4 regions of the Alteromonas sp. M12 genome follow, and region 2 is predicted to be linked to each of the others. Evidence: predicted binding sites of a transcription regulator. Region 2 holds the regulator's gene; each other region holds the start of a gene.

Evidence for each region. The regulator sigma-54, encoded in region 2, starts transcription at its own class of promoters, with help from an activator protein. The targets are predictions, from matches to a motif close to GTTGGCACGNNNNTNGNNT.
Region 1: the regulator sigma-54 is predicted to act here: its motif matches at 2,232-2,250, upstream of VUI23_RS18650 (diacylglycerol kinase family protein).
Region 3: the regulator sigma-54 is predicted to act here: its motif matches at 3,119-3,137, upstream of VUI23_RS15735 (PEP-CTERM sorting domain-containing protein).
Region 4: the regulator sigma-54 is predicted to act here: its motif matches at 2,609-2,627, upstream of fliE (flagellar hook-basal body complex protein FliE).

What each region holds. Positions count from the first base shown of each region.
Region 1 is NZ_CP144164.1:4,334,685-4,339,914, reverse strand. Features, by position in the region: gene VUI23_RS18655 (hypothetical protein) at 1-252, opposite strand, end outside; gene VUI23_RS18650 (diacylglycerol kinase family protein) at 568-2,190, opposite strand; gene VUI23_RS18645 (phospholipase A) at 2,356-3,282, opposite strand; gene VUI23_RS18640 (endonuclease/exonuclease/phosphatase family protein) at 3,518-4,546, shown strand; gene VUI23_RS18635 (hemerythrin domain-containing protein) at 4,669-5,103, opposite strand.
Region 2 is NZ_CP144164.1:777,381-782,610, forward strand. Features, by position in the region: gene rapZ (RNase adapter RapZ) at 1-481, opposite strand, end outside; gene ptsN (PTS IIA-like nitrogen regulatory protein PtsN) at 478-924, opposite strand; gene hpf (ribosome hibernation promoting factor) at 943-1,230, opposite strand; gene VUI23_RS03275 (RNA polymerase factor sigma-54) at 1,258-2,736, opposite strand; gene lptB (LPS export ABC transporter ATP-binding protein) at 2,798-3,523, opposite strand; gene lptA (lipopolysaccharide transport periplasmic protein LptA) at 3,523-4,080, opposite strand; gene lptC (LPS export ABC transporter periplasmic protein LptC) at 4,067-4,627, opposite strand; gene kdsC (3-deoxy-manno-octulosonate-8-phosphatase KdsC) at 4,624-5,178, opposite strand; gene VUI23_RS03300 (KpsF/GutQ family sugar-phosphate isomerase) at 5,178-5,230, opposite strand, start outside.
Region 3 is NZ_CP144164.1:3,665,640-3,670,869, forward strand. Features, by position in the region: gene hmpA (NO-inducible flavohemoprotein) at 1-1,007, shown strand, start outside; gene VUI23_RS15725 (hypothetical protein) at 1,202-1,609, shown strand; gene VUI23_RS15730 (sterol desaturase family protein) at 1,599-2,411, shown strand; gene VUI23_RS15735 (PEP-CTERM sorting domain-containing protein) at 2,494-3,081, opposite strand; gene VUI23_RS15740 (DUF1439 domain-containing protein) at 3,595-4,149, shown strand; gene VUI23_RS15745 (hypothetical protein) at 4,297-4,848, shown strand; gene secD (protein translocase subunit SecD) at 4,993-5,230, shown strand, end outside.
Region 4 is NZ_CP144164.1:3,137,633-3,142,862, reverse strand. Features, by position in the region: gene VUI23_RS13610 (ATP-binding protein) at 1-1,102, shown strand, start outside; gene VUI23_RS13605 (sigma-54 dependent transcriptional regulator) at 1,099-2,442, shown strand; gene fliE (flagellar hook-basal body complex protein FliE) at 2,715-3,035, shown strand; gene fliF (flagellar basal-body MS-ring/collar protein FliF) at 3,055-4,761, shown strand; gene fliG (flagellar motor switch protein FliG) at 4,770-5,230, shown strand, end outside.

The DNA.
Region 1 (5,230 bases), 1.5 Mb from region 2:
TATGGAAGTAGAAGTCATGGTTTCTTGTTCGGATAATTGATAGCGGTCTTGGGCAATTTCGACAAGTTCAGGTATCTGTTTGAAATAGCTTTTCGCCATGTCAAAACAGACTTGTTTAATGGCATAGTGTTTAATGTTTTGACCTATAAGGTTATAAAAATCACCACCTAATCGGCACATTTGAATTACCGCTTTGAGAAGCGTCCGGTTGGCTTCTAATCTATCTTCTTTATTATTGTTAACCACTGACATTCTGAGCTCCTTAGTGAATCTTTACCTTAAATTTAGGTGCGCATGTGTTCTTTGTTTACGCTATGTGAAAAATATTGCTACTTACCAATCTTGTTTAATCGCTATGGGTTATTCACTAATTATTATTCAATATTTGCGCCATAGTTTAACTTACTGATTTATATGTATTTATTGGCAACTCTTGATTGGTGATATATTGAGCTTGAGTAAATATTACTTACTTATGTTCGAGGGAGTTGTAAGTTTGCCGAATTCAATCAAGCAGTAAATACCTACTGCTTGATTGAAAATCGTATCGCTTGCATGGCATCCAGCCTAGTTTTTGGGTTGAGAAAAGACCTTCAAGGACTGCGGGTTCTGGGTTACTTGAATGCTATCAGCTTCTCTGTTTTCCCCATCTACTACATACTTTAGTTTGCCTTCGGATTTGACTGTTATGCGTTTAGCTGTGGTGTGCTGAATAGTTTCGTCGTCGCCACTATCAAACATGGTTCGCAGCGCTAGTTGCGCTAATTTTAAGTAATTTTCACTGGCGCTTGAGGTATTAGTAAGCCAAGTAACATCTAACAAACCGTCAGTAAAATCTGGTAGTCCTCCACCTTGTGCTAATACAGTGGTGGCTGGCGCCGCATTGGCAATGACTAAACTTCCAGTATGAATCGATTGCGGATCATTGTCGTCAATTTGGATATTTAAGTTGGCGCTGTTATTGACTTCTATAGCATCGTACAATGCCCCTAAATAAGCGAATTGACCGCTATTATTCTTTTCATCACGATTAGCCTTTTCTATCATTTTCTGTTCAAAGCCAATGCCTACCACTAAAAGTACAAGTTCATCATTGCAAGTTGCAGTATCAATTTGCATAACATTACCGGCAATAATAGCATCGCAGGCAACTGCTACAGGCGTTACTTTCGAAGAAGGGCCATAGAGTGCGTGACCAAGCGCGTTAGCGGTTCCCATAGGCATTATGCCCAACGTTAAATCTGTGTTGACCAATTGAGTCGCAACTTCTGTCAAGGTGCCATCACCGCCGCATGCAATAATGCATTTTGCACCTTCTTTTATGGCTTGTTGAGCCATTTCTTTGCCATCTTGTTCTGGCGTTGTTTGGTATATTTGCAAATCAAAGTGAGGTGACAGGCGTTGAATAATTTCCTCTTTGCTGTCTTGCCATTTACCGCCGCCAGCAACAGGGTTGGCAACTATAGCGAGTCGATTTTTTTGAGTAAATACGCCTTGGCTGTGCAAGTCTTTTAGCTTTTTTAACTGATGTTTATTCAACCTTGCGGTGGAACGGGTTTGATTGATTTCTTTGATGGCTTCTTCTACTGACAATTCTGGACTTTTACTTAACAAGTAAGCGGCCATAACCAATACAGACCGGCCTCTACCTAGCGCACAATGGACAACGACGGCTTTGCCGGTTTTAATATGATTGTCTATCCAGCTAATGGCTTGCATCAAATCATCTTTCGAAGGAGTTTGATGATCTAATACGGGAACATTCAGATAGTCCATATTTTCACCATGGGCAGAAACATCTAGCCCATCGAATTCAGCCGTCACATCGAGTACCGCTTTGACTTCTAAATGATTTAGCTCTGGCATATCGGAAGGAAATAAGCGGCAGGCAAGAAATAGCTTGTCACGAATTTTTTGGATTGGCGGGACGCTGTCGTTTTTACGAGCCCAAGCGTTATACAACTGCACACCAACAAAAAAGGGCACAAAAACCCACTTCACATAGAATGGGATTGAACCATCAATTTTTTTTCTAAAAATTTTAGGTGATTGGACTGAATAGGCAAAGGTGACCAAAATAAGCGAAAGGCCAATCCAGATAAACAATACTTTGAACAAAAAGCTATCAATCAGCAAGGCAAGAGCTAATGATAAAATCCCGCCCAGTCCATAGTATTTTATAATAAACATACTTCACCCTATTTCGAAAATTGAATCTACTCGACAAAGTAAAGCGAACTACGTGCCAACCTTAATGTTTTCTATCTTATTGATATGTAATTAAAAATTATAGTCCTATGTGTTTAAAGGTTAAATGGGCGCAATAAATACAGGCGCTTTCGCATTTTTTACACATTACAAATATTTGAGTTGAATTCCTATACCGTAACGTTGTTGGTGACGGTTGTAGTCAATCAAAGAGTCACCATAACCGTTAAAATATTGGAATACGACATCGTACCTTTTGTTTAAAGGATAGGTGATATTCAATTCTATGCTGCCTTTATTATCTGATTTTAAATTATTTCTGACTAAAGTGAGAAAATTGAAGTTGCCGACCTTTTTTCCATATCCGATCTCAAAATGCCCGAGATAATCGGTAATGTCTGGGTTGTCATCCCCTTCTGGGCTATTTACTGTTTCTTTTTCATCTTCTGGGATCCGATACCAGGCTTTAAGGTAATACACTGAGTCTTTGTCACTAAACAATGCAGACGCATATAAACGGTTCCAGCTCCTAGATTTTAACCCGCTTTGGCCATTGGAATTATGATTTAAGCCCAAGTGAACTTGATCAAATTTTATGCCTAGGAATCGATAATGGGTTTTCCAAAAATAGAATATTTCCGGTTCATAATTAGTTTCACGAAATGGTTTTGATGCCTCATCGTTATACACCTGCCAAAAAGATGTCACACTGAAACCGGCGTATATCCCAGATAAGTTGTCATCGTTAATGTGAATTGGCAGCTTCACACTGATTTGATATTTTGCTTCTAGATTATCGACGTTTTCTGAATCCAGCTCAGTTACGCCAATAGTGTTAGGATCTTTTACGTAAGTAACTGGCAAAATATAATTGGTTTTATATTGGGTTATTGCAAAGGGAATTTTTAATGCTAAGTCATCTGAGGCGTCGCGTTTTTCCGTTAAGGTTTCTTCAACCTTACTTGATTCTTCTTCCAGATCTGAATCGGTAATTACTTGCGCCACGGCAAATTGGCTAACAGTTAAACTTATCAGACTGACAAGAATCACTATCCTTTGTTTTAAACGTTCCATGGGGTTGCTGCTCGATGAAGATAAAGTAAACAGATCTTTTCATTAATTACTGATTTTTAAAAGCACAAAAGGCAACTTTTCTTTAAATATTCAGAATTCGTTAAACCAGTATTTTCGTTTTATGACAATGCTTAGTTGTTTAGCTTACTGCGGGGCTGAGAGGTTGCGGACATTAAATAGTAAATTGTTTATAATCTAATCTCCGTTTTTTATTCACAATAAGAAAAACACGATTATGCCAATCATATTCACCGTTTTGCTGATGTTCATCCCTTTAACTGCCATATCAGCTGAAAACACAATTGTTACTGCAAACTTATCAACTAATCGTTCTGTCGACTTCAAACCTGATGCTGCAGCGCAGGGGGGAAGTCATAAAGGGAGTATCAACGTGCTATCTTGGAATGTGTCAGGAGATGCGTTTGTGAAGTCTCCTGAGGTACTAAAAGCACTTGTCGCTAGAGGCAAGTCGAATATTTTATTATTAGACGAAGTTTCCCCTTTAACCAATAAATCGCACTTATATAACGCTTTACCTAAAGATAGTTTGGCACAAAACACGGATTGGCATATCAATTTTGGCAGCAGTGGGGGACGGCAACGAAATGTTGTGATTAGCCGTTTTCCTCACGAAGTCTTGCCGGAATTCTCAAACATAATCCCCTATCCAAAGTCTGAAAAAAAGCGCATACACCAGCGTATGATTAATGCAGGTGATGTGAAGTACGCCAATACCTTAGATGACGGAATAGCAGTTAACGGAGTGATATTACTCGAGGGTGGAAATAGATTGTTGGTGGTTTCTGCTGATTTAGAATGTTGTGGTAGTGACCCGAGCAGTTGGGCTGAAGATAAAAGAAGAATTGAGGCAAGGGAAATACGCCGATTAATTGGAAAAGTAATTGAACGCACCCATGTGGATGGAATAATTTTAGCGGGAGATTTCAATCTGGTTAGTACAGTAATGCCTTTGCTAATACTTTCAGGGCCTTACTCTAAACCTCATTTTGGTTTGATCGCCGCAGAGTTGAAGCATTTGGATGGAAAACAAACTTGGACTTGGGATGGTCGAGGTACAAAGTTTCCCTCTAGAGTGATGGATTTAGTAATTTATAGTCCGAATAGACTTCAGTTGGTCGGCGGTTACATATTTGATCCCGATGACATTACCGCAACGGAGAAAAAAAGTATGGGGATTCAATCGCTTACTTTTTCTAAGCTATCTGAACATCTACCAGTGATAACTCACTTTGAATGGCGATAACATTTACTAACGCATCTAAACAATAAAAAAAACCACCGCCTCCAGTAGTGTTGAAGACAGTGGCTTGCTCTAGAACTTAATCAGAGCAGCAGGACCCTAAGTAGGGGAGAGGAACTAAATCGTTAATGAGGTTTTTGCATTTCCACCTGATATTTATCTGCCAGTTGGTCTTTTTGATTGGCTGACAATACCTTTCCAGCTTGCTGGAAAAATTCGTGTTCTTCTTCTTCCAAGTGATGCTCAACTAAGTGTTTAAGTTTTTTCATAGTAGCTAACCAGCCTGGTGAACTCATCTCAGTTTCGTCTAGCTTTTCAATTAGCTCATCAATTTCGTGATGCTCTGCAATTGCGTGTCTCGATTGTTCAATGGTTTGGTCAGACTTCATCAGTGGCGAATAAAAATAACGTTCTTCAGCAATTGCGTGATCTACTAGTGCTTGTTTAAGTTCGCCATAGAACTCACGACGGCTCTGTGTGTCACCAGAGGTTTCTACAAGTATTTTCATCAGTAGACGTTGTTTTTCATGGTCTCTACGAATAGCTTCAAAAATTTCCATTGGATTCTCCCTAAAGAATGTAATTTCGTTTAATTTGCGGTTCTGTGTTAGCTATTGCGAACTTGATGCCATAACGTCAAGTTTTATATAAGTTTTTGATTTTAAATGATTAAAGTATTGTTTTTGG
Region 2 (5,230 bases):
CTAGCCTAGAGCTTTTCTTGCCTAGAATTCGCTCTCGAACCAATTCAGCTAATTGATGCACCGAAAGTTTGTCTGTATCTAGATATAAGTCGGCGCGTTCCGCAATAGGGGCTAACAGTTGACCCTCTGCCTGAATCGCATCCGAAAGAGATTTGTTTTGACGAGATAACGGATGCAGTCGACGAGTTTCGCTGAAGCGTTTTATCAGCATGTCATCACTGGCATCTAAATAGACTATGGTCATGTCCCAAGTGGCAGGCAAATAATCAAGAATTTCGACTAATTCACCAGGTACCTTGGGAAGGTTTCTAACATCGATACTCACGGCCACTTGGTCATATTCATCCATAACCGTATGGGTTAGAGTCGGTAATAGGTTAACTGGAATATTGTCGACGCAATAGTAACCTAAGTCTTCTAAAGACCTTAGTGCAATAGATTTTCCTGAACCAGAGCGGCCACTAATAATTATCAGTTTCATGCAACGATTGCCTCGTATAACTGAGCATTATCTTCTGCACGACGAATACGTTTCAGAATTTCCTTATCACTTAATTTTGTCGCGATGGTTGCTAAGGTTTGCAGGTGTCCGGCGGCTTTATCTTCAGGTACTAAAATTGCGAAAAATATGTCCACAGGACAATTATCCACAGCGTCAAAGTTGATAGAAGGATCACTGGTGATTAGCACTGCGACCACATCCTTTAAACCCGACAGTCTACCGTGTGGCAATGCAATACCATTCCCGATTCCTGTGCTGCCCATCTTTTCGCGGCTAACCAGACTATTTAAAATCGTTGTCTGATCAATGTCATCGATTTTTTCTGCCGCTATTAGGCTGATAGTTTCAAGAATTCGTTTTTTACTTGTCCCCTGGACTGCACAACTTGTGCAGTCAGGGGAAAGGATGTCTTTAATTTCCATTAATTAATCTAATATATGTTAATGACGCTTAATTTTTTCCTTGTGCTTGATTACCTGTCGATCAAGCTTATCTATCAATCCGTCAATTGCTGCGTACATATCGTTGTGCTCTGAGGTTGCAAATACTTCGCCTCCGCTAAGATGAACTGTCGCTTCAGCTTTTTGATTAAGCTTCTCGACATTAAGAATGACATGGACATTGTTGATATGATCAAAATGCCTTTCTAGCTTTGTAAATTTATTGTCTACATAATCTCGCAAAGAATCTGTAATTTCTACATGATGGCCAGTAAGGTTAATTTGCATATTAGCGTATTCCTTCTGTTGTTGAGCCTACAGCAGGCTCTTGCGTTGGTTAGACGGTGGGATCGATAAAGACTCCCGGTATTTTGCTATTGTCCTACGGGCGACCTGAATACCTTGGTCTGCCAGTAGATCAGCAATCTTACTGTCGCTAAGAGGCTTGGTAGGAAGCTCTGCTGCGACGAGTTTTTTAATTAATGCGCGAATTGCCGTTGAGGAACACTCTCCTCCAGAATCAGTTGCTACATGGCTGGAGAAAAAGTATTTAAGTTCATAAATTCCTCTAGGCGTATGCATATATTTCTGTGTGGTAACACGGGAAATAGTTGATTCATGCATATCTACCATTTCTGCGACATCATTTAACACCATTGGTTTCATCATTTCAGGTCCATGCTCAAAAAAACCAACCTGCTGCTGAACAATGCAGTTTGCGACTTTGAGTAAAGTGTCATTACGACTCTCTAGACTTTTTATAAACCACTTGGCTTCTTGCATATGCGACCGAATAAATTGACTATCACTGGTGTTTTTAGCGTTCCGGCTCATTGCCGCATATTGCTGATTTACATTCAGCTTAGGCAAACTATCGGGATTTAGCTCAACTTGCCAACGACCATTTTTCTTCATCACTGAAACATCTGGAATGACGTATTCAGATTCACCGATTAACAATGAACTACCAGGGCGTGGATTGAGTGTTTGCAATAACCGCATAGCTTCTCGTAATTCGTCTTCTTTTAGACGAGTTTTACGCATTAAAGTTCGGTAATCTTTACTGCCTAATAAGTCAGCATATTCGCTGATTAATAACTTAGCTTCATTTAACCAAGGGGTGTCAGGTGCAAATTGATTCATTTGTACCATTAAACATTCTTGCGGATTTCTTGAGCCTGAACCAATAGGGTCGAACATTTGAATACGTTTTAAAACGCATTCCACCTCATCAAGTTCAACCTCTTCATGGTCGAGACTAGCAAGAACATCTTCGGTGCTGATAGTGAGGTAACCAGACTCATCAATAGAGTCGATAATTGCGATTGCTATGGCAGTATCAACTTCAGAAAAAGGCGTTAAGCGCATCTGCCACAATAGGTGATCTTGAATATTTTCGGTTGTTTCACCTTGGAAAATTTGGTCGTCATCGCCGCCACTACCACCGCTTATTGAGGCGGGGGCTGAGGAGGCACTGATATATTCGTCCCATGTGCTATCTATGGGTAATTCGTCTGGGATATCTGCTTTTTCTAATGCCTCGTTTGTATCCATGGAATCAGAACTTGCGGATACCGTCTCCTCTGAGAACTTGTCATTACTGTCTGCTAAAGCGGAATCCCCAGTAGGGATATCTGAACCGTCTTCTACTTCTAAAAGTGGATTCGATTCTAACGCTTCCTGTATTTCCTGTTGTAAATCCAGCGTTGATAATTGCAATAGACGTATAGCCTGTTGCAATTGAGGCGTCATTGTTAGTTGCTGGCTGAATTTTAATTGTAACGAGGGTTTCATTTAGTTTTTTTATTCTTACTTGTTTAGCCACAAAGCTTTGGTTAAAAACAACATACCTCTACTATAGCTTGAATTGCTCGCCAAGGTATACATCTCTGACTTGTTGATTATTTAAAACTTCTTCTGCGGTTCCAGAAGCTATCAATTCACCATGACTCACAATATACGCTTTTTCACACACGTCTAGCGTTTCACGCACATTATGATCAGTTATTAATACACCAATACCTCTATCGCGTAGGTGTTGAATTATTTTTTTTATATCGTTTACTGAAATCGGGTCAACACCAGCAAAGGGTTCATCCAATAGAATAAACTCAGGGGCGGCCGCTAATGCACGAGCGATCTCGACTCTTCTGCGCTCCCCGCCTGATAAACTCATGCCAAGGCTGTTACGAATATGGTTAATATTGAATTCATCCAATAATGCATCCGCTTGCTCTTCTCGCTGATCAGAACTTAATTCTTTTCGGGTTTGCAAAATTGCCATGATATTTTGGTAAACGGTTAACTTACGAAATATAGATGATTCTTGAGGAAGATAACCAATTCCTTTTCGTGCACGGATGTGCATGGGTTGTAAGGTTAACTCGGTCTGATCAATATAAATCTCGCCTTTATCGAGTGGCACTAACCCAACAATCATATAGAAGGTGGTCGTTTTACCTGCACCATTGGGACCTAACAGGCCAACAATCTGTCCAGTAGAAACTTCAATGCTTACATCTCGCACCACTTGCCGAGATTTATAAGACTTCGCTAAATTGGTCGCTTTTAACGTTGCCATTAAGGTTTTTCATCCTGCAACTTGTCTTGCTCTTCTTCAGTTTTTTTAGTGTCGTCAGTTTGCCGATTGCGAATGCTTTCGGGTTGGAAAATGGCAGTGACCCCGCCTTCTGCGTTGCCGTCACTTTCTGCTATCAATTGCTCTAATTCCATATTAAATTGAATCGATTCACCTTTAACAAGGCTACTATCCTGATTTAATTCGGCTGCACCATTGAGTGTCAGAGTACGATTCGATACTTCATATTTAATTTCATTGGCCGCGGCACTAATATTACTGCCATCATCGAGGGTTTGGCTGTATTTTGCTGGTTTACCTCGGGCAATAAAAACTTCTTTACCTTCCCCTAAACCCGCAATAACCTCGACTTCGTCAGCCAAAATTTCAAGGCTACCTTGGGTGATTTTGACGTCTTTTCTAAATATCGACGTTTTGGTTTTGCCATCAAAAAAATTCGACTTTGAGTCAACTTTGATTGGCAAGCTAAAATCGTTCTCACCGGCAATAATAGCGGCGCTGAACATTAAGCTAATAAATAAAGCGCTAACGCGGCGCATATTGAGTTTGCACATGATTTTTAAGTTCATATTCCTGTGTAGTTAAATTTGCTACAAAACCGTTACTTTTAACAGTGAAATCTTTCCCGTTTATCTCAACCGGTTCGTCAGACATCATTGTTTTATCGACTAAATTAATTTCTAAAAACTGGGTTCTGATTGTTTGCACAAATCCCGATTCATCGAGGCTTCTAATCTCTACATCAGTTTCTAATTGAATTCGATTATCCTCATACAGCGTGCCTTCCTCAGCTTCTACATGCCAAGGCGTTTGCTCATCGGAAACATAGATGGTGTATTTAGGTTGGCTGAATAAAGTGAAGCCTAGGATTTGATAATGTTCCATTTTAAGCGCGAATACCTGATGATTCACTTCGCCGTTTTCATTGTAAAGAGTGCTGCGCATATTCCTCGCCTGATAATTAGGCTGCCAGGAATCTTCATTACTAGAATCTGTCTGTTCTGGATCTGAACCCATCCACCCTGGCACATATACCATCAAGACTAGCACAAACAAGATGCCAATGCTTAGGGTGATACGATTCATACACTACTACCGTAAATACGATTTAATTTGTTGTTGGCAAACAAAATTAGATCACAGATTTCTCTCACTGCGCCAGCACCACCAGTTGTTTTAGTGACATATTCTGCCACTGATTTCACATATGGGTGGCCATTAGGAACACTGATAGACACACTGCTTTGTTCAAACATACCTACATCAGGCATATCATCACCCATTGAAGCGATATTCTCTTTTTTTAGGTTTAATCCCGTTTTGAGTTTATGTACTGCGGTCTTTTTGTCTTCGACACCTTGAATGATCAGAGACACGCCTAGGGCTGACATTCTATTTTCCACAATGGCGGACTGGCGACCAGTGACTATTGCCACATCAATGCCAATTTCCAACATTGACTTTACGCCATAGCCATCAAGTGTATGAAACGCTTTAAGTTCTTCACCATTGTTTCCCATAAAAATGCTGCCATCAGAGAAGATGCCATCTACGTCACACACCAGTAATTTAATTTTACTAAGCTTATTAATGAAATGGTTATTAACTGGACCATAAAGGGTTTCAATAATTGACACTAAACAACTCCGGCTTTTAGTAACATATGCATATTTAATGCGCCAACTGGCT
Region 3 (5,230 bases), 2.1 Mb from region 2:
ACGCCTTAGCTGCTTACGCGCAAAATATTGATAAATTGGCTGTACTAAAAGATGCACTGGAACGGATTAATCATAAGCATGCCAGTCTTAATATTTTACCGGAACACTATCCAATTGTAGGTGGACACTTAATTGCTACCCTCAAAGAGCTCATTCCTGACCAATTTACCCCCGAGGTGGAGTATGCCTGGCGCGAAGCTTACGCAGTGTTAAGTGATATATGCATCACTGAAGAGGCAGCTTTGTACGCCCATAACAAAAATACCCAAGGTGGTTGGTCTGGCACACGTCAATTCGAAATGACGAATAAACAGCAAGAGTCAGAGTTAGTGACAAGTTTTGAACTTACCCCTGTAGATGGTAAGGAAGTAATTTCCCATAAACCTGGCCAGTATTTAGGGATCAAAATCAAACCTGATAATTGTCAGTATGAACAAATTAGGCAGTATTCTATTTCGCAAAAAGCTAATGGCAAAAATTATCGTATTAGCGTTAAAAAAGAGTTATTCCCCAAACCTGGCGTAGTCTCTAACTATTTACATTCTTTACCTCAAGGCAGTGTTGTAGAGCTATACCCGCCAGCTGGAGACTTCTATTTACGTGATAATGCAACGCCAACAGTGCTTGTGTCTGCAGGCGTCGGGCAAACTCCCATGATGGCCATGCTAGAAACTTTGTTGAGCGATAAACACACCGAAAAAATTATCTATTTACACGCATGCGAAACCCCAAAGCAACATTCATTTGCCAATGATTTAAATGAGCTTAGTCGCCTTTACAATCGCTTACAAACCGCGACTTGGTTTAATCAAGGTGGAGAAGGATGTAACTATACCGGCTTAATGAATCTTCGCGATTTAGATACGGAGTTGCCGATAAATAATGGTGAATTTTATCTTTGTGGTCCGGTTAATTTTATGGCTTTTATTAAAACTCAACTACTAGATTTAGGCGTTGATAACAGCCGTATTCATTATGAACTATTTGGTCCTCATCAAGATTTATAATCGTTAACACTGATCATTTTATTGCGCCCATTGGGTTGGGCGCATCTGCATATAGCAGCTCAAAGCTCATTCTCAATCAAGCACTAAAATAAACTAGAAATATACACTGTATCTCTATTATTTCCCCCACGAGTAAACAATCCGTATTTAATAAGTTAAGCTAGCGCCTCTTTTGTAAAATGTGTTCAAGTTAGATGGCTTTATTAAATATAAAAATAATGCTGCCCAAAGATGCTGCATTCACTATGCATCAGCTAGCTGACTGTGAGTTTTTGAGCAAAGTATTTGCTACAAAAATCATTGAGTTGGATAACACTGGCAGAAAACCTCGGCGCTTAGTTGATATGCGAGGCCATCAGTTTGTTGAGGAGATCATTCAACTTAGTGATACTAAGCTTGTATATCAGATTGTAGGAAACGGACCGATACAACAGCATCAAGGTCAAATTAATTATATTAGCAATAGTGCAAAACCACATTTACAGTATCTAATTGAAGGCCAAAGCAATACGTGGGTCCCCAATTGGCTGCTAAAAGTAGTGATGTTTTACGACTTTAAATTAGCCGGCAAACGACTAAGGAAGTTACTCTATGAGCGTTGAATATATCTTGTTATTGCTCAGCCCGTTATTTCTTATTGCTATTGGCATAGAAGTGCGTAAACGCAGAGAAAGTTATTCATTAAAAGAGTTTGGTTTAAACCTAGGTTTAGCCTTGTCTCATCAAGCAACAGACATACTTGCTATGCTCGCATTAATGCCATTTTTTTATTGGGTACATAGCAATTTTGCTATATTTACTATTGAATTAAGTCCCCTATGGTTAGTTTTAGCATTCGTATTACAAGACTTTTTATACTATTGGTTTCATCGTGCTAGTCATCAATGCAATTGGTTATGGGCAGCTCATGTTGTGCATCATAGTTCCACCAATATGAATTTTTCTACTGCTATGCGGCAAAGTCTTTTCTATCCCATTGTTGGCATGTGGATATTTTGGCTTCCATTGATTATTTTGGGTTATACGCCCGAATTAGTATTGGCAGTGGTAGCCTTGAATCTGGCATTCCAATTTTTTGTGCATACCGAACTTGGTCCCGAATTCAAAGTACTTGGTAAAGTGTTTAATACACCAACTCACCACTGCTTACATCACGCCAGTAATCCACAATATATTGATAAAAATTATGCTGGTGTACTCATTGTTTGGGATAAAATTTTCGGAACCTTCGTCAGCAGCGATGGCGAAGCTCCAAATTATGGCGTGACTGAACGTCAATACAAGGTGTCATTTTATGATGTGGTATTCACACCATGGCGAATACTATTTAACAAAGTAAGACAGCAAAAAAGTGCCTCTTGTGCTTTGAAACTATTATTCAACAATCCCCGCAACTTACACTAGGGTTTTATTCACTCTCACCTAAAAAGCGAAATTCCAGATATAAAAAAGCCCCGATTTTATCGAGGCTTTGAATAGTACTTAATTAAGCGTGATATCTTTTTCTTCCAACCAACGCTAATAAACCTAAGCTAAGCAATAAAACGGAAGCTGGCGCAGGTACTGCTACAGAACCAGATTGAGTTTCAATTTGAAACTGTGCTTGGGTTCCGGTGAAATAGAAAAAGTCATTACCGCTACCAACATCATAACTGATTTCAATACTATTGGCGGTAAAAGACAATGCTTCAGGAACGGCGATATCGGTTAAATTTCCTGATATCCATGACAATCCTGTAATTGATTCACCGGCATCAAAAACGATATTGCTAATAAAAGCAGTGAAAACTTCAAAATCGAGGTTATCTTGTGAACTGAGAGTAACGATGTTTGTTGTCGGGTCGAGATCGATAAATACTGAACCTCCAAACCAACCGCTGTCATTACTCAACAAGTCTGTACTGTCTAATTCGTTACCCGCTCCAACCGATGCATTTAAGTTCTCATAAACTAATGGGCCAGCGTCGAAACAACAATATGGAAGGTCACTTTCAGTGCGAAAATCACCGGAAATAATAGTGGCATTAGCCACGCCCGCGAAAAGTAAAGCAACTAAACATAACACTTTATTCATTTTTAAAACCTCATAAATGATACAACTGTTAAAACAAAAGCAATAGTCAGGCCAATATTTTAAACGATTGATAAATAACGATTATTTATCAATTCACGTTTTAGAATAAAAATCTATTGTAAATAAATCTGACAAAAAATCTCATCTCTATCATATACTTAAGTATAATACCCAAGATATTATTGAGCGACCATATTTGGCTGTTTTTAAATTTAAGGTTATCGATTCAGATATATCACTACTAGTGAATAGTGTTAGTCGTAAGCACTTATTTTCAAGTTTAAGCGCAAAAAACAAATATCTAGCTTCGCTGCAATTAAAATTTTGTTTACTAGCATTTATTTCTTTTCACCTCCTCCCGAGTTTAAGACTAATAGCATTACGCACTGCAAGCTCGTACAATACGAACTAAGCGTTCGTCGATCTTAAGCTGTGAAACGTTACAATCATATTGTTTATTTAGTCGCTAACGTTGTGCCACTTTATTGTTATCAAATCACCAGAAGGTTTGTCATGAAAATTTTATTTGTAATTGGAGCTTTATTTCTAACTGGGTGTGCCAGCACACAAGGCTTATCGGTTTTTTCATTCTCAAACGCTCAAGTGCAATCATTACTAAGCCAACAACTCCCCAATTTAAGCGAAAAGGTCAATGTAATGGGGTTGCCTGTAGAGCTGAACGTTAACAATCTAAGTGTTAATATTGGTCCGGACAACCGGGATGTCATCGCCCTTGGCGTTGATTCCGGTGCAGAAATAAACGCCTTCGCATTTAAATATCCAGTACGTTTAATGTTGCAAATCGAAGGTAGCCCTTCTTACGACAGTGATAAAAAAGCAGTATATTTACAAAACCTTAAACTCGTCGACTCAACGGTTGAAGCGGGTAAATATAAAGGTAATTTGAACCTACTAAATGACCAAGTAATGAATCTGATTAATACATTTTTAGCGACCACACCAGTGTATAAATTAGATATGGCAGACCCTAAAGTTGCGCTCTTGAGCAAAGTCCCTTTGAATATAAAAGTGGTAGAAGGTGCGATTCAATTGGTGCCAAGTCTTTAGTTTAGATTAGAAATCGTCGAACCAGCTATTTAGGTTCAACGAAAGCATAGGCTGCAACTTCTGAGTATTATTTATAAGTGGCCTTGCATTTTTTCAGTTCGTCCTTATTAAAGTTAACAATTCAACAAGGGTATATTAATCAGTTTCATGTGGACTTGGCGGGCGTTTATTTTAAGTATGTGTATTGCACTTTTTGCGGTACTAAGCTCCCCTGCCCGCGGTTTAGAAATCTCACTGCATAGCGAAAATAAAACAGTACATATTAGTGTTTATAATCACAACATCGATAATCCAAACAGTGTTGCTAAACTCAACCACACCACTCAAATTTTGTCGTCGGATTACCTGCTTATTAAACGAAATAACAGGTTAAAAGAGCATAACAATCAAGTAGGCGATGACTTTCGCTCGGAAATTCCTCCTGAACATATTAGATTTAATCGTGACATACGCTGGCCCCCATTCGAACGCTCAGCATATAGCGCTTTTAGCTCTTCAATTCAAAACGAACCTATATTTGTTTTAGCCTACGAATTTCTCCCCGAAATTTTAGGCCGTCAGCACTTTTTAGCACCATTAACACCAAGTGTTGATATTCCTTGGTATTTGCGCCCCGATGCGGCAAGTAATCAAAGCAAATTAAATGGCTGGAAAGACGCAAACACGCTTTATACCGGCACCATTACCTACCTAAGTTAAAACGTTCTCGCGCTGGTTAGAGCGCACTTTTATTAATTGTACTTTCAGTACTGAATTTTATTTTGCATTGGCGCGAATCCGCGCCCTTGCCCCCTAAATGATAGTCGCTTCAAAGCGCTTCATTTGGGTAAAAAGAGAACGAATATGCGTAAAACAACTGCAAAACCCAAGCATACTTGGCAAATAATAGTGATCATTGTCACTGTACTCATTCTGGGATTAAATGCGATTCCAACACTATACGGGAGCAACAACGCGTTATTGATTAGCGCGCAAACCCCAACTCAATCACTGCCGTCGCCACAACAGTTGCGTAATTTAATGCAACAAGAAGACATTCAAGTTAAACAAATTATCAACGGCGAAGTAGACAGTAAGGTCG
Region 4 (5,230 bases), 2.4 Mb from region 2:
TGAGCTTGACCCTTGTTTAGCTGCACCTCAACCGCTGAATTTATCTACTACTGAAGTGTCGAAACAAGAATTCGAACAGTTGAAAAGCCAAGCCACTCGGCTTGAACACCTTTTACAGGTAATGCCGGCTGGCGTTGTCGTAATTAATGGACAAGGTCAGGTAAAACAAGCTAATGCCTTAGCCAAAGCGTTGTTAGGAGAGCCTTTAGAAGGGCAAGCTTGGCGAAAAATTATTGCCCGCTCGTTTAAACCTCAAGCCGACGATGGTCATGAAGTTTCATTACATGATGGTAGAAAGGTTAAATTATCAATCACGCCATTAACAGCCGAACCTGGACAGCTCATTGTTTTAACCGATTTGACTGAAACCAGACAGTTGCAGCAGCGCATTAGCCATATGCAACGCTTATCTTCGTTGGGCAAAACCGTGGCTTCGATCGTGCATCAAATACGTACACCTCTGTCGGCAGCCATTTTATACGCTTCTAATTTAGCAAGTAACCAACTTAGTGATAGTGCGCGAGAGCGTTTTAGTGAAAAGTTAATGCTCAGGTTGAAAGACTTAGAAGGTCAGGTAAATGACATGTTGTTGTTTGCTAAAAGTGGCGAAGAGCAAGTCGTTCAAAACATTTCTGTTGCAGAATTGATGTCTGAATTATTGGTTTCATCAGAAAACATGGTTCAGCAAGCAAACGCACAGTTGAGCGTGAAAGATATCGATCCACAATTAACAATTTTAGGTAACAAGCCCGCACTTATAGGTGCGCTACAAAATATTGTACACAATGCGATTCAAGAACAGCCTGAAGATTGCCAGATAACTATTAGCTGTTTGAGCGATAGTCAGCAAGTGAGTTTACAAATCCAAGATAACGGCCCCGGCATAAATCCACAAAGTCTAAATCGAGTTTTTGAACCTTTTTATACGTCAAAAAGCCATGGCACAGGTTTGGGACTTTCGGTAGTTGCCACAGTGGCTAAATCCCACGGTGGTTCGGTGACTGTTTCAAATATGCCAGGCGCAGGAGCATGTTTTAGTCTCATGCTTCCAATCATTAAATCAAGCCAGACAACTAAACAGGCTTTGGGAGAGAAATCGTGAGTCAAACCAGCATATTAATTGTAGAAGATGATGCCGGGTTAAGAGAGGCATTAGTCGACACCTTATTACTTGGCGGTTATGAAGTGATAGAGGCAAACTCGGCTGAACAAGCGATGGTCAAACTCAGCTCACATAAAGTTGACTTAGTGGTTAGCGATATTCAAATGGGTGAGATGAGTGGTCTTTCATTACTGCGCAGTATTAAAAACAAGTTTCCCAGTTTACCTACTTTGCTTATGACAGCATACGCCACTATTGATGATGCGGTTCAAGCCATGCGTGATGGCGCTACCGATTATTTATCAAAACCATTTAGTCCTGAAGTGTTGCTAAATTTGGTTGGGCGATATGCACCTGCTCAGCAGGTGGAGTCTCGCGATCCTATTGCTGCTGATCCACTAAGTATTAACTTGCTTAATCTTGCTAAGAAAGTCGCTACCTCTGACGCCACTGTAATGGTATTGGGACCGAGTGGATCAGGTAAGGAAGTATTGGCTCGTTATATCCATGATCAATCTAGTCGCAAAGACCAGCCGTTTGTAGCAATTAATTGTGCTGCGATACCAGAGAATATGTTGGAAGCGACTTTATTTGGTTATGAAAAAGGTGCCTTTACCGGTGCATTTCAAGCCTCGCCAGGTAAGTTTGAACTGGCCCAAGGTGGTAGTATTTTATTAGATGAAATCACCGAAATGGATTTAGCACTACAAGCGAAGCTATTGCGTGTATTGCAGGAAAAAGAAGTTGAGAGACTAGGTGGCCGTAAAACCATTGCATTGGATGTACGCGTAATTGCCACTAGTAACCGCGATTTAAAACAAGTGGTTAGTGACGGAAAATTTAGAGAAGATTTGTACTATCGATTAAATGTTTTTCCATTGATGTGGCACCCGTTGGATAAGCGAGCAGGGGACATAGTGCCTTTGGCCGAGCACATGATAGAACGACACTATAATGGTAAACAGGCTGCTCCTAGTTTAACCGCTTCTGCGCGAAGTAAGTTGATGCAGCATGCATGGCCTGGCAACGTGAGAGAATTAGAGAACGTAATTCAGCGCGCACTTATCTTATCCGATGGAGAAACAATTGATGCTAATGACTTGATGATTGAAATCGAGACAGGCCAAACACTTGTTAGTGACCAATCAAGTCAAAATGAAGTTGATGATAGTAAATTAGGTAGTGAACTGCGTCATCAAGAACACCAAATCATTTTAGACACTTTGCAATCCTGCAACGGTCGTCGTAAAGATGTAGCTGAAAGATTGGGTATTAGTCCCAGAACCTTGCGATATAAATTGGCGCGTATGCGCGAGGTAGGAATCGAGCTACCCGCTTAATTATCCCACGTTTTCACAATAGCCGTTTCTCCAACGGCTATTTTTTATGGTTTTTACGGGGGGGATTCCGCATGACTTCCATCCTACCCCCATCACACTTAAAGCAAGTGGCTCCGTCAATAAAATGACAAAACTTGTAACTCATTGATATTTATTGTAAATAAAGGTTGGCATTGAGATTGCTTAGTTATGCTATACGTTTAAAAAACTATCGCTTTGCCGCATTTTTTTGACTCTCGCAAAGCCTATTGATTATACCACTGGAGCGACACATGGAAATCAAAGCACAATCTTTATATCAAGAAATGCAGGCAATGGCGTCAAATGCACAAATGGATGTTGCCCAGCTTCCTGGCACCAATCCTTCCTCCCATAATTTTGCCGAGATGCTAGGTCAGGCTATTAACACAGTTAATGATATGCAACTCGATGCCAAAGGCAAACAAGAGGCATTTGAGATGGGTGATCCGAATATGAGTTTAGCTGACGTCATGTTGACTAAAGAAAAATCCAGTATTGCTTTTGAAGCTACAGTACAAGTACGAAACAAAGTGCTAGAAGCTTACAAGCAAATCATGAACATGCCAGTTTAACATAGCAAGAGGATAACTCGTGGCCGAGGCAACTAGCACTGAGCTTGCACTTAGTGACAATGATAATTATTCAGACTCCACAGAACTAGAGCATAAATCTGGTTTCATGGACGCATTAGGTAGCGTAGATTTAATGCGCCAAGTAACCATAGTGATTGCTCTGGTAATTTGTATCGCCATTGCTATTTTTATTGTCATTTGGGCGCAAGAACCTACATACCGCCCATTGGGCAAAATGGACACCCAAGAGCTTATCGAGACCCTTGATTATCTTGATCAAAATTATCCAGATTATATTCTTGAGGGTAATGTCGTTAAAGTTTTAGAAAGCGATTACAAAAATATAAAACTAAATATGACTCGTCAGGGGCTTTCTTCTTCTTCTTCTGAAAACTCTGGTGCAGACATTATCATGCAAGACATGGGATTTGGGGTTTCACAACGGGTTGAAAAAGAACGTTTAAAACACGCCAGAGAACAACAAATAGCGCGAACTATTGAGGAAATAAATGGGGTTAAACGGGCAAAAGTGTTACTAGCTTTACCGGTTGAAAACGTTTTTGCGCGGCGTGAGAAAAAAGCCAGTGCAACTGTTGTTGTTACCTCTGGGCGAGGCTCTAGTTTATCAAATGAAGAAGTCGACGCGATTATTGATATTGTTGGTTCAGCCGTTCAAGGTATGGAACCAAGCCGAGTTACGGTCACAGATAGTAATGGCCGATTACTCAACTCCGGTTCTCAAGATGCAGCATCTGCGCGCTCAAGAAAAGAATATGAGTTAGAGAAACAGCGCGAGAATGCCTATTTAGAAAAAATTGATTCTATCTTGATCCCAGTATTGGGCTTAGGAAATTACACAGCGCAAGCTGACGTAACCATGGACTTCACCGCTGTTGAACAGACCCAGCGCCGATATAACCCAGATTTGCCGGCAATACGCAGTGAAATGCTGGTGGAAGAGAACAGCATAGGCGGAGCAATCGCAGGTATACCTGGAGCATTAACGAACCAACCGCCTTTAGATTCGACAATTCCTGAAAATGCCACTGGTAGTAATTCGCAAACGACATTACCGGGTAGAAATTCTAAGGAAGAAACGCGAAATTACGAGTTAGATACTACAATTAGTCATACCAAGCAGCAGACTGGTTTTATTAAACGATTGAGTGTTTCGGTTGCAGTGGATTATATTACTGAAGTGGCAGAAGATGGCACTGAGTCAATCTCACCTAGAGCACAACAGGAATTACTTAATATTCGCCGTTTATTACAAGGTGGAATTGGATTTGATGTTACCCGTGGTGATTCGTTGGAAGTGGTGAGTATCCCCTTTAGTAGAGACGACGATTATGTGCCAGTTGAGGTTCCTTATTACAAAGAGGAATGGTTTGCGCAAACGGTAAAAGTAGCTGCCGGAGCGCTAATTATCATCGTCTTGATATTTGCCTTAGTTAGACCGATGTTAAGTCGTTTAATTAATCCTCAAGACACCACTGAAAGCGAAGACTTTGATGTTGATAGCGCGCTAGACTTAGGTGATGAAACCATTAGTATGTTATCTCAGGAATTTGATGAGGGGCAGGTTGGTTTTGCTGCAGACGGTTCTTTGATGTTGCCTGATTTACACAAAGATGAAGACGTATTAAAAGCGGTTCGCGCCTTAGTTGCCAATGAACCGGAATTATCAGCTCAGGTAGTAAAAGGCTGGTTGATGCAAGATGAGTAGGATTGAACATGCCTGATGAAGAGTTGACTGAATCCAGCGGATATGACGTTGGAAAATTAGAAGGTGTAGATAAAGCTGCAATTTTACTTTTGAGTTTATCAGAAGAGGATGCCGCACAAATTCTTAAACATTTAGAGCCCAAACAAGTACAGCGTTTGGGTCAAGCAATGGCGCAAATCGATGATATGACGCAGCCTAAAATCACGGCCGTGCATAAACATTTTATCGAAGAGATTCAAAATTACAGCACTATCGGTTTCCAAAGCCAAGACTTTGTGAAACGTGCGTTGACTGCTGCGCTAGGTGAAGATAAAGCGGCTAATCTTATTGATCAGATTCTGATGGGAAGTGGCGCGAAAGGTCTCGACTCCCTTAAGTGGATGGATTCTAAGCAAGTTGCCAGTATCATCCGAAATGAACATCCTCAAATTCAAACCATCGTCATGTCTTACTTAGATGCGGAACAATC